DNA from 4 places in the Desulfocicer niacini genome. Region 4 is predicted to be linked to each of the others. Evidence: predicted binding sites of a transcription regulator. Region 4 holds the regulator's gene; each other region holds the start of a gene.
The links. The regulator sigma-54, encoded in region 4, starts transcription at its own class of promoters, with help from an activator protein. The targets are predictions, from matches to a motif close to TNTGGCACANTTTCTGCTNT.
Positions count from the first base shown of each region.

Region 1 (3,156 bases), on a different contig from region 4:
ATGGCGATGAAAGCCTAATAAGACAAATCAGAGGTATCAATCCACCTTTGCAGCAGCACAGGTCCGCTGCAAATCATGGAAGGCTTCAGGCGCCATTTGGTGTCAAGCACTATACCGCCCATCACCACAGAGACAAGGGAATCCGATGAGACCACAATGACCATGATTTTTTCATGTTTTGCAGTGAACCGAAGCGCAGAATTAAACCGGGCCCCCCGGGCTCTGTTTTCAGTTGCCACATAATCGCCGTCCAGCAGACAGGCAAATTTGTGCAATTTCAAGTCCATCCCTATATGCAGGGCACCATCCACCCTGGCAAGAGATTTGGCCAGTTCCAGATTTTCATAATCTTCAAGTTCAAGGGGATTTACCACCGAATTACCCGGCATAAAAATGGGGGACTCATTCAGGTCAACAACAATGCTGCAGCCATGCCGCTGACTGGCTGCACTATGAACAATCCCGGAAATAATTTTAAATAAAGTGGACACATCTTCAGGATTCATGTCAGAGTCCAGCAACACCTCTTCAACCTGCACAAGCTTTGCTTTACGGGTGGTTGACTTAAAACAGCCGTCTGAAAAAGAACACACCTTCTTTTCATTGAGTTTTAAAAATCCATACCGACCTTTAAAATCGGCCATGATGGAAAAATCAGGATTGTCTTCGTTGATGATGCCGATGATATTTTTTTCATCTGCCACCAGTCTCCGGTCTGAGTTTTGAACGGCCTGGAGGAGTTTTCTAATATGCTTAACATTCTCCAAAAGGGGTTGTTCTGCCTTGGGAAACTTTGCAAGAAAGTTCATTTTACCAAGGGAGTGCTTTTCCGCAAAAAGCAATTTACCCTTTGGCCATGCCCCTTCTTCAGGGGTTCTGGATATTTTAAGTACCGCTTCCAGAATCGGGTATACCCGGACCCGGGTGTCCCATCCGAGCAGCACATTCATCTCATCCACCAGATAATCCCTCACCGCATGGGTGGCATATTCTTTGAGGAAACCACCTGAAATGCCGGTGTACAGCTCTTCTTCATTGGCGATATCATGGGAGACCCGCCACACAGCCTGTTCCAGCCACCTTTCAGTGGGGCCGATGGAGCACATGTCCGGATGGTGTTCGGTAAACCACATTTGATAAACCACAGAACTTGAGCATCCGCCACAGGAAATCAGTCCTGCCAGTTCCAGGTTCTTTTCCGGAACCAGATTGCTGAATTTTTTTTTATCATAGCAAAGGTTGATTCTTCTACGCCATGCATCCACATCAAGATACAGCTCTTTGATTTTTGGCTCATGACCGGCAAGAAGATTTTGCGGATCATAAATGTATATGGGATCTTCGGGTTTAATGGCGTAAATCACGGCTGTGCGGCTGGGCCCGGAAAAATGGGTCAGGCCTTCCCTCAACCCTTCCATGCTTTCGCGGATACAGCTGCAATTAAAGGCATATTCATCCATAGGCAGTGTCTCTCCGGTTATTTGATGTTTAAGTTGGTCTTCAACGATTGTTAACAGGACCTCGTCAATCAAACGTTCGGGGCTTGGTTACAATTTCATTGATATCTATTGGAGTTTGACTTTATAAAAATAAAGAGTCCTTGCCAACACCTATTACTTGATGAGCAATTTTTTTTACCCTCGACACAACTTCCTGACTTGACTTGTTTCAAAGAAGTCAGGGCACAATAAAGTCCAAAAATTGTGGCACCGGCATTAACAAAGGAACGGGAAAAACAGGAATACTGAAACCATGACACTGTATATTGCTCTCAAATCAGCGATTATGACACTCTTTCTCGCCGGGGCGTTTTACCTCTTTAAAACCAAAGTAAAACGACTTTATCTCATCATGCAATCCATGGACGGAAAAGGTCCAGGTCTGCCAGATCCCATACGACAGCGAATGGAGGTTGTGTTTAAGGATATACTGGGCCAGAGCAATGTACGGCGCAAAAAAATAACGGGCTGGACCCACACCGTTATCCTTAATCTCAAAACCAATTTATTCCAATGGTCCCAGCCCATTTTGGACGGCAATAAAGATGAGATCGAACCCCTTGCGGGGAAAACCTCGGGCATCACGCCTGATGTCCTGTGGGTCTGCACCACCTGCCGTGCCTACGAAGATATAAATATCTGGCCCAGATGATGCTCATGCACCCTGTTGAGCCCCTTAATGAATGCAAGCCCAAACGCATACTCACGGCTTGCCCCCACACTTACAATATTTTGAAAAACGAATACCCGGAATTTGGTGCCACTTTCCGGTGGCGCATCATTCCCAATTCCTGATGGAACTGTTCAAGCAGAACAAATTAATCCTGGATGACAGAGCCCTTGGTACCATCACCTTCCATGACTCCTGCTATCTTGGTCGATGGAACAAAATCTTTGATGAACCAAGACAGCTCATCACCCGGATGAACCAGGGCCAGCCAACCATTGAGATGAAACGCTCAAAAGGCAACGGTTTCTGCTGCGGTGCCGGTGGTGCACGAATGTTCATGGAGGAGACATTGGGCAGCCATATGAATGTGAACCGTGCAAAAGAGATCACGGACACCGGAGCGCAAATGGTGGCATCTGCTTCCCCCTACTGCATCACCATGCTCCAGTACGGTCTTAAAGAATGTAACAGCAATATAGTTGTCCATGATCTTGCGAAGCTGCTGCGCAAAGTACAACCCACAACTTTTCCTTGAAATATGGGCCTAAACACCATAGGCTACTGGAGATGATATCTAATCTGGAAGTATCCAGTCTTTGAATTTCATTCCAAAAGCTCAGAACGCAGGCAAATACAAGCCATTGAATTTGCTTTAAAATTATAAAAAATGTGCACAGATTCTGGTTTCTATGTACAAAGAGATGTTTTCTTTTATTCATTTTCAATGGCTACGCATTATCAACCATTAAGGAGGAAAAATGAATAAGAGTAAACAGGTCCACAAAGCGGTTCATTCACTGAAAAACGACCTGGACAAAAAAAAATTGACCCGTCGAGAATTTATTCGATATGCTTCGCTTTTAGGCGTTTCCGCTGCTGCGGCATCCCAGATGGCCGGCATTCTGTTGTATCCGGCAGCCAAGGCAGAGGCCTCCACCATAAAACGTGGCGGCATTATACGTATTGCATCTCCGGTTCAAAAAATAT
Region 1 is NZ_BAAHYK010000005.1:112,986-116,141, reverse strand. It holds gene ACYQ2M_RS03925 (diadenylate cyclase) at 15-1,460, opposite strand; gene ACYQ2M_RS03920 (hypothetical protein) at 1,753-2,151, shown strand; gene ACYQ2M_RS03915 ((Fe-S)-binding protein) at 2,270-2,704, shown strand; gene ACYQ2M_RS03910 (ABC transporter substrate-binding protein) at 2,928-3,156, shown strand, end outside.
Region 1: a site for sigma-54 is predicted at 1,692-1,711, ahead of ACYQ2M_RS03925 (diadenylate cyclase). Genes of this name have one in related genera too.

Region 2 (3,156 bases), on a different contig from region 4:
AACCACCTTGTTTTCTGCGGCAAATAGTGCGGCTACATGGGTTGAACAGGCTTTGAGTTCTTTTTCAAAGGTTACCTGCAGGTTCTCAGGCAGCTCGTTCCATCGATCCTGGTTGATGATAACTTCACAGTTCTGTGCACCGGAGATATCGGGAACCGTTTGGTATTTTGCCACTTCAAAGGTCTTGGCAAGAAAGCTTTCCGTATGACTTCCACTGATTTCCGCATCAATGGTGCCCCGGGAAAGGGCTACATAAATTTCTGAAAAAGGGATGAAAACGGTGTTGATTCCCATTTTCTGGAAAGTCTTTGCGATGGAGCCCGAGGCCCTGACCTTGATTTTTTTTAAGTCTTCCCAGGTGTTGATGGGTTTTTTGGACACAATGGTGTAGCCGTCCATGACAAGGGGGGCGCCATAGAAGACATTTACCTTGGCATAGGCGTCCCGATAAAATTTTAGAACTTCTTCATCATAGATAAAGTCAAGAATCTGGTCCACACCCCGGGGATCGCCGGGCAGGGCAAAGGCTGTTGCTGCAACAGGTAGGATTCCACCATGGTAACACGAACAGGTGGTGCCCATGTCAATGGCACCATTGCCAACGGTTTCAAAGATGTTGGGGCCTTTTACCAGCGCACCGGAGGGAAGAATTTGAATATTAATCTGACCATCACTGTTTTTTTTAACGTTTTTTGCCATTTCCGTCACTGCCAGGGTGATGGGGTGATTTAATGAGAACATGTTCTGCATGGTGAATTTATGTGTCTTGGCGGCATGGGCATCGTCTGTAAAGCCTGTGCCAAAGCCGGTGATAATGATTGTGAGCACCATAATGAAAAGAATGTTTTTCAAAAAATCAAATTTGCTTCTTTTTAACATGCTGTTTTGTCTCCATTATACAATCTTTTGGTTAATGATCATCTCCTTTGCAGGGTATCTGGATGGGGGTAATATCTGAGGGATTATCAACTGACCCCCCGGTGTGCCCTGTTAGTCTGCAATGATCAATGCTATAGCATGCCTAAATATGCAAAGTTTATACCATATAAAATTGGGGCGGCAAATAGACTGTTTTTTTCTTCTCAAATTTTCATTGGTATATTCACAATGGGGGCTTGGGCACAGTATGGGCCACCTGTCGGTGGACCCACCACAAAGTGGCCCATACTGTGACCAAGCCCCACATTGGGAAGCAGGCTTATGATATCTGGGTGGGGTGATGTTTTTTATTTTGAGTCAAGTTTGTTGAAAGTGGCCTCAATAATACATGGCTGGTCTGGAAGGTGATTGCTTTTTGCAGTGATTTGTATGCAATAATGCATATAAAATTTTTCACCCTTACTCTTTTTGGCGGTTTATGTATTTTATGTTATGAATAAGGTAGCTGTAATCATTGACTATATCTTAAAAAGGATATTTATTTATGGGATTTTAATGCAAATGTGCATAAATATGCATTTATGCATTGTGAGGCATTGATTCGGGCAGTATATTGGAGATTCAGATTGCACTACAGCGACCTTTTGCCCGTTTCCTTAATTTTCGGTGCTGAAGGATTCATGGAAAGAAATACACCTTGGAAACCCCTGCAGAGGTGGTGAATCATGGAAGTGCAGCTTTAGTGATAACGCTTTTAGCTTTAAACATGCTGGCCTTGGCCAGAACATGGCTTACTTTGGGGTGAGTTCAAGCGGGGTGGGGCAGGCTTGCGTTATTGATTCTAGAATGTCAGCAATATGGCATATTTTTTGCTGTTTAAGTCATAAAGCAATACCAAACCCAAATCAAAGCGATAACCGCAATCGTATCATCAATTAGAATGGGAGATAAATAATATGAGTTCAGAGAAGCATGATCGTTTCATGACACTGCGTAAATCAAGCGTTCCCCAGGGACCTGCCAATATTACTCCGGCTGTTATAAGCCACGCCTCTGGTGCTGTCATGACCGATATTGACGGACGTGATTTCATCGATTTCGCCGGTGGGATTGGTGTCAATAATGTGGGCCATTGCCATCCTAAAGTTGTGGCTGCCATCAAGGATCAGGCTGAAAAATTTATTCATACCTGTTTTCATGTGGGTATGTATGATTCCTATGTGGAATTGGCTGACAAGCTCAATAAACTGGTTCCCGGCGATTTTGAAAAGATGACCATGTTTGCCAACAGTGGAGCAGAAGCCGTTGAAAATGCAGTCAAAATTGCAAGATATGCCACTAAAAGGCCTGCCGTTATCTGCTTTGAAAATGGCTTTCATGGCAGAACGCTTCTCACCATGTCCCTGACCAGTAAGGTGAAACCTTATAAATACGGGTTTGGTCCCTTTGCACCGGAAGTGTATCGCATGCCCTATCCCTATTGTTATCGCTGCCCCTTTGGGTTAACCCACCCGAAATGCAACACCTATTGTGCAGATTATCTTGAAGATTTCTTTATCAGCAATGTGAACCCCGAGTCCACGGCAGCCATCATTGCCGAGCCCATCCAGGGAGAAGGGGGGTTTGTGACACCCCCTCCGGAATATTTTCCGAAGCTGTCCCAGCTGTGCAAAAAATACGGTATTATGCTCATAATTGATGAGGTCCAGGCAGGAGCCGGTCGTACCGGTAAGTTTCTGGCCATTGAGCACTGGGGCATTGAGCCGGATCTGGTTACCCAGGCCAAGAGCCTTGCCGGCGGTATGCCATTGAGTGCCGTCACCGGTCGAAAGGAAATCATGGATCTGCCCCACATTGGTGGTCTTGGCGGTACCTACAGCGGTAACCCCATTTCCTGCAGGGCTGCCCTTGCCGTTCTTGAAATTCTTTTTGAAGATAAACTCATGGAAAGGTCCAAAGCCCTTGGTGAAACCCTTTGGGATCGGTTTACCGCCATGCAGAAATCCCATGAAATCATCGGCGAAGTCCGAGGCAAGGGACCCATGCTGGCCCTGGAACTTGTTAAGGACAGAGAGACCAAAGCGCCGGCCACGGAACAGGCCAAAAAATTGACCCAGATCTGCTACGACAAGGGGCTTGTAGTGCTTTCCTGCGGTAACTACGGAAATGTCATCAGAACCCTGATGCCCTTTGTCATCACCGATGATCAGCTGGATAAGGGACTTGCCATTCTTGAAGAGAGTCTGGAAGAAGTCTGTAAGTAAATAAATATCCCGG
Region 2 is NZ_BAAHYK010000015.1:16,528-19,683, reverse strand. It holds gene ACYQ2M_RS09725 (TRAP transporter substrate-binding protein) at 1-879, opposite strand, end outside; gene gabT (4-aminobutyrate--2-oxoglutarate transaminase) at 1,836-3,143, shown strand.
Region 2: a site for sigma-54 is predicted at 1,736-1,755, ahead of gabT (4-aminobutyrate--2-oxoglutarate transaminase). Genes of this name have one in related genera too.

Region 3 (3,156 bases), on a different contig from region 4:
CCGGAACATCTGCCCTGAGGCGAATGCGGACGGCATCTATAATAAGCTCGTTGAGCTCTTCCACCCATTGGTCGGTGGATTTTTTTGTCTCCTGCACAGGTCCTGGGAGATCCCAGTATTGATGGATGGAAAGACCTTGTGCGGAAAACGTGGCATAGTGGCCGGGGGGTAACTGAAAAATGTTTTTAAAGGCCGTGGCCTTCCCCACAGGAGCCCAGCAGCAAAAGATGTCAGAAAGGGATTGGGAATCCAGCTCCCGGGAGATCGTTTTGTCAGCAAATAAAGCCTTGATCTCCGATCCGAATATAAGACGCTGGTGGTGGAGATGATAAAACAGGGGGCGAATGCCCAGCCTGTCCCTTCCCAGAAGCAGGGCCCGGGTCCTGGTATCCCACAGGGCAAAGGCAAACTGTCCGTTGAGATGAGTAAACATACCGGTGCCAAAGCTCTCATACAGATGAACCAGAACCTCGGTATCTGTCTGGGTATAGAATTGGTGTCCCATGGATATCAGCAGTGTCCTGAGTTCAGGGTAGTTGAAGATTTCGCCATTGAAAACCAGCCAGATGGATTTGTCTTCATTATGAATGGGTTGATTTCCACCGGAAAGATCAATGATGCTCAGGCGGACGCTGCCAAGGCCTGCAGGGCCCTGGGTGAAAATTCCTGCGGCATCGGGGCCTCGGTGTTGCAAACTGGCTAGCATGGACGAAAGCAATGGGATTTTATCTTCAGGGGTTTTGAAATTGAGAATTCCGGCAATTCCGCACATGGATGTATCTCGCTTGCGTTGGTTTAGCGTAATGTGAGCAATGTGTTTTGTCATCGGGGCCGGTTTTTAAGGTCGGCCGTTGGGATTAGTGTGTGTACCGATGGCGTTCACACTGGATTAAATGCTGACATTTGACTATAAAGAGATGCGATGGATTTGTCAAACAGATGTGACGCGGATTGTAAAAAAGGAGCGGGGATATAATAAAACAGCCATTCTTTTCATGGTCAAGGAGGTCCTTTCCCTGATTCTGAAAAAAATGGCTGTCTGTAAAAAACGCGTCAGTTATAAATTCTTTAATTTTCTAAATCAAACCTTATCTTCTTCACAAGTACTGAATTTCGAATGTGGCCTGCCCGTGGTAATTATACCATGGTTTGGTGCTGTATCTTTTTTCTTCCCACCACAGCCAGTCCGATCAGTCCGATTCCAAGAAGACACATACTTGCCGGTTCCGGAACGGGGTTTGCTGCAATCAGTTGATCTTGAGCGCCTCCCAGATTCAAGATCTGAACCAGGCCATCGTTGGTCCAACCGCCTTGTATGGCTGTTTCTGCCATCTCAAGCCATGTATCCATCTGGTTCCCAACACCACGTCTCCAGGAAAAATAAGAGTCGTCTTGATTCAACCCGTCCCAAATAAGATTCTGAAGAGCCATTTGACTCGTTGTGCTGGAGCTATTGTAGCCATCCAGGGTATTATTGCTGAAATTCCAGTACAGCCAGGCAACTTCATTGGTAAGTGTTGCACCGGATGTGGTTGTGTCGGAAATGCCGGTTACGGTGTAGGGGGTGGCTCTGCGTATGGTCTGGCTGGTTTCTACGCAAAATGATGACCATGAGAAATCTGTTCGATCGCCCCCGTCATCCAGCAGTGTCCAGGTGAATTCTCCCCCGTTCCCCACATAATCGCCAGCCCAGATAACCTGATCTCCAACATTGACATCAAAGTCATAGGCGCTGACATTGGACGTCAGACAAAGGGTAAAGAGAATTAGAAATACGCTCAAATATTTTTTCATGTATAACCCCCGTTATTAAAGTTTGAATTTTTTTTGCTGATTTTTATCTTATATCTCACATTAAATCAATTAAAGCTTTTGGTCTATCACCCAAAGGTATTAATTTGTAAGATTTTTGGTTGCGGACGCCATTATATGTTGTGGCAGAACGAGTTCAGAAAAAGGCCTGACTGTGGCGATCATATGAAACATTTTAAAAAAAAGCAAAGTTTGTGCCCCCTCGGTGTGCCGGGAATGGTTGATTCTGAAAAAATTGTTATGGGCCACTTTTGAGATGGGGCTGACTTGCTTTACTTCTGGGCACGTTTATTTAAATTGGTTTCGAAGTAAACACTGGCGATTGATAAAAATCATGGGTCATGAAAAAAAGTCAGCCTTTGATCCACCAACATTTCTATCATGTCTGGTCGAGGTGATGACCAGGGCCAAGTGAGTATGTAATTTGTTTCACATACTCAAAGACAATAGCACAATGTTTACATGTATGGTGAGTATTTCTTTTCATACAGCCATTGGCAATGGGGCACACCGGTTTGGAATAATCATTGCTTTTGGAAAAAAAATTTAATAGATTGTTCGTAAAAAAACAAAGCAGATTCATCAAGGCACAATCATGATTTAAACGTTTGAAACGGAGGTACTCTTTTTTATGCCGACATACCGGTGTAAAATCGTCACCAGTGACGGCCATATGGTTGAGCGGATGATTGTCGCTGATACCATTGAACGTGTCAGGGCGCAATTGCTTAAGGAAGGGACTCACCTTGTGAGTGCCAGTAAAAGCACCGGCAAGCGATCATTTTTCTCTCTTAAACCCCAAGTTCGCATGAACCCCAGGTTGTTTTATGCCTTTAATCAGGAATTTTCCGTGCTTTTAAAGGCCGGATTGCCTGTGGTTGCAGCCTTTGACAATATTCTTTCCAAAAAAAAACAAGTTCAGGGTTTTTACCGTCTTTTAAAGGAAATTAGGAACGTTATTGCCTCAGGTGAGTCTGTTTCCGGTGCCATGGGAACTTATGCCCATGTTTTTTCTCCCCTTTATATTGCCTCTCTCCGGGCCGGAGAATTGGGGGGGGACCTTCCCGGAGCCATATCCAATTATCTTTCATATACCCGAAAAACCGAGGCTCTCAAGCAGAAGGTGAAGGCCGCTTCCATCTATCCGTTGATTTTATCGGTGTGCTCTTTTTTCGTGGTTGCGTTTCTAATTCTTTTTGTGGTGCCTGCCGTGACATCTTCCTTTGTGGAGACAGCCACGCAATTGCCTTTTTTTACGGCGGTCCTGCTCCGTATCACCGATGTTGTAAAACAGGGATACGGGTTCATGGCCATGGGGTTTTGTCTAATTTGTGTGATGAGTTA
Region 3 is NZ_BAAHYK010000012.1:116,869-120,024, reverse strand. It holds gene asnB (asparagine synthase (glutamine-hydrolyzing)) at 1-772, opposite strand, end outside; gene ACYQ2M_RS08520 (PEP-CTERM sorting domain-containing protein) at 1,138-1,794, opposite strand; gene ACYQ2M_RS08515 (type II secretion system F family protein) at 2,444-3,156, shown strand, end outside.
Region 3: a site for sigma-54 is predicted at 1,995-2,014, ahead of ACYQ2M_RS08520 (PEP-CTERM sorting domain-containing protein). Genes of this name have one in related genera too.

Region 4 (3,156 bases):
GGCAACGCACCCACGGTGATATCTGCCGGCAGCCGTGTAACAGGTAAAAAAATAACCCTGTACCAGGACACCCGCCGGGTGGTGGTGGAAAGTGAGGGCACAAATCGAGTGGAAGCATTCTTTAATTCCGCTGATGCAGACTCAACCTCCAAGGGACCGGGAAAAAAATAAACATGCCCGAGCTGACATTAAATCACCTGGTGAAAATTTATAAGGGAAGAACCGTTGTTAAAGATGTCAACATATGCGTGAAGCACGGTGAGGTAACAGGGCTGCTGGGTCCCAACGGAGCCGGAAAAACCACCACATTTTACATGGCAGTGGGCCTGATTAAACCGGATGAAGGCAAGGTTTTCCTTGACCGGGAAGAAATTACAGACTATCCAATGTATATGAGGGCAAGAAACGGAATCGGGTATCTTCCCCAGGAACCGTCCATATTTCGAAAACTCACCGTTAAACAAAACATTACTGCGGTACTGGAGGTCCTGCCCGATCCCCCGATAAATATTACCGGAAAGGCAGAGGGCCTAATGAAGGAGCTGGGAATTTTAAATCTGGCTGAACAGAAGGCAAGTGTACTGTCCGGTGGAGAACGTAGAAGGCTTGAAATCGCAAGGGTACTGTCCACAGACCCACTTTTTATCCTTCTGGACGAACCATTTGCCGGCATTGACCCCTTGGCTGTGGCCGACATTCAGCAGATCATTGTGCAGTTGACAAAAAAAGGCATCGGCATTTTGATTTCCGACCACAATGTGCGGGAAACTTTGTGTGTCTGCAACACCGCTTATATCATGAATGAGGGAAGTGTGATTGAATCAGGTTCCCCTGAAAAAATCACCTCAAGCAAGTTAGCACGTAAAATCTATCTGGGAGATGACTTTAAACTGTGATATGGCACTTGGACTCCAACAAAATCTAACTTTGACGCAGCAGCTGGTGATGACCCCCCAGTTGCAGCAGGCCATTAAACTGCTTCAACTGTCCCGCCTGGAACTTGCGGGCATGATACAGCAGGAAATGGAAGAAAACCCGGCCCTTGAGGAAGTGGTGGCAGAACTGCCCGAAGAGACCGAACGGACGGACAAGGAAGAAGCGTCCCCGGCCCAGGAAGAACCCATGAAAGAGGTCACCATTGATGAAAAGGTCCGCGATGACATTGACTGGGAAAGTTATATCAATGAATATAACTCCACCGGTCGCGTTCACACGGAAAGAGATCATCAAGAGGCCCCCAACTACGAGGCATTCACCAGCCAGAAAACAACCCTGGAGGCACATCTGCAATGGCAGCTTCTCATGAATGGCCCGACCCCCATGGAAGAGCAGATCGGCAGCCTGATCATTGGCAACCTTAACATTGACGGCTATCTTTGTGCTCCCCTTGAAGAAATTGCCCAGACAGGTAATTTTGAAATGGAAGCCGTTGAAACCCTTCTTAAAACCATGCAAACCTTTGATCCTCCCGGCGTGTGCGCCCGGGATCTCAAAGAAGCCCTGCTCATCCAGGTCAAACGACTGGGAATCACCAACCCCATCCTTGAACGGATTATTTCAGAGCACATCAAGAACCTTGAAAATAAAAACTACAAGAAAATTGCCAATGCCCTGAACATCTCCATTGACAATGTCATCTCCTGCGTCAATGTTATTAAATACCTGGAACCCAAGCCCGGCCGGGAATTCTCCTCGGAGGAGCCCCATTATATACTGCCGGACATTTATGTGTACAAGGACGGAGATGATTACAAGATCGTCATGAACGATGACGGACTTCCCAAGCTTAAAATCAACCGCTATTACAAGGATTCCATCTCCAACGGCACAGAAATACCCAAGGATGCCAAGGCCTATCTCCATGAAAAAATGCAGGCGGCATCTTGGCTGATAAAAAGCATCCACCAACGCCAGAAAACCATCTATGCCGTGATGGAAAGCATTATCAAGTTCCAAAGGGATTTCTTTGACAAGGGGGTTTCTTATCTTAAACCCATGATCTTAAAAGATGTTGCCGAAGACATTGAAATGCACGAATCCACCATCAGCCGTGTAACCACCAACAAGTATGCCTACACCCCCCAGGGGATGTTTGAACTGAAATATTTTTTTAACAGCTCCATCAAACGCACCAACGGTGCGGCCATGGCCTCTGAAAGTGTCAAGGAAAAAATCAGAGACCTTGTGGCGGCGGAAGATCCACAGCACCCGTTGAGCGATAAAAAACTGGCAGAATTACTGGAAAAGGACAACATTGAAATTGCCAGAAGAACCGTGGCAAAATACAGGGAAATGCTTTGCATTCTTCCATCCAGCAAACGAAAACAATTTTAGGGAGGTAACACTATGCAGACAGCCGTAACTTTCAAACGAATTGATCCTTCCGATGCTTTAAAGTCCTATGTTCAGAAAAAGATGGATCGCTTTGACAAGATGCTGGAAAGCCCCGCAGAGGCAAATGTGGTCCTTTCCGTTGAAAAAATCAGACATATTGCTGAAATAACCCTGATCTGTGATCGTATGAAACTCCATGCCAGAGAATCATCTGAAAATATGTATTCTTCCATTGATACCCTAGTGGATAAACTGCGGGGACAGATCAAAAAGAGCAAAGAAAAAAGCAGACAGCACATGTCCGGCAACAAACAAAGTATTAAAGATGAAGAAATTGCCTTTCTCAGTCCGGCTATACCAGATACTGAAGCTGCCACTCCTTCACCGGAAGTTGTTTCAGGGCCGGAGGTGGTGGTGGAATCCATCAATGTAAAACCCATGGATGTGGATGATGCAGTGGTCCAGTTCACGGCGGGAGATGATAATTTCTTTGTGTTCAGCAATGCCCGGACAGAACGCGTAAATGTAATTTATCGACGCAATGATGGAAACCTGGGACTAATACAGCCCCGCAACTAATTGTTTATATACTTCAGGTGTAACTTTACATGAAAATATCAGAGATTCTTCACAGATCAGCCATTATTGCCGATCTGAAATCAAATGACAAAAAAGGCGTACTGGAGGAACTCGCAGCTGCAGTATCCGACATGGCACATACCGACAGTCATAGTATATTAAAGGTATTGCTGGAGAGGGAGCAGCTTGGCAGTACGGGAATCGGGGGAGGGATCGGCATTCCCCACGGAAAACTCAAAGCCA
Region 4 is NZ_BAAHYK010000022.1:18,333-21,488, forward strand. It holds gene ACYQ2M_RS13175 (LptA/OstA family protein) at 1-171, shown strand, start outside; gene lptB (LPS export ABC transporter ATP-binding protein) at 174-896, shown strand; gene rpoN (RNA polymerase factor sigma-54) at 898-2,334, shown strand; gene hpf (ribosome hibernation-promoting factor, HPF/YfiA family) at 2,347-2,913, shown strand; gene ACYQ2M_RS13195 (PTS sugar transporter subunit IIA) at 2,943-3,156, shown strand, end outside.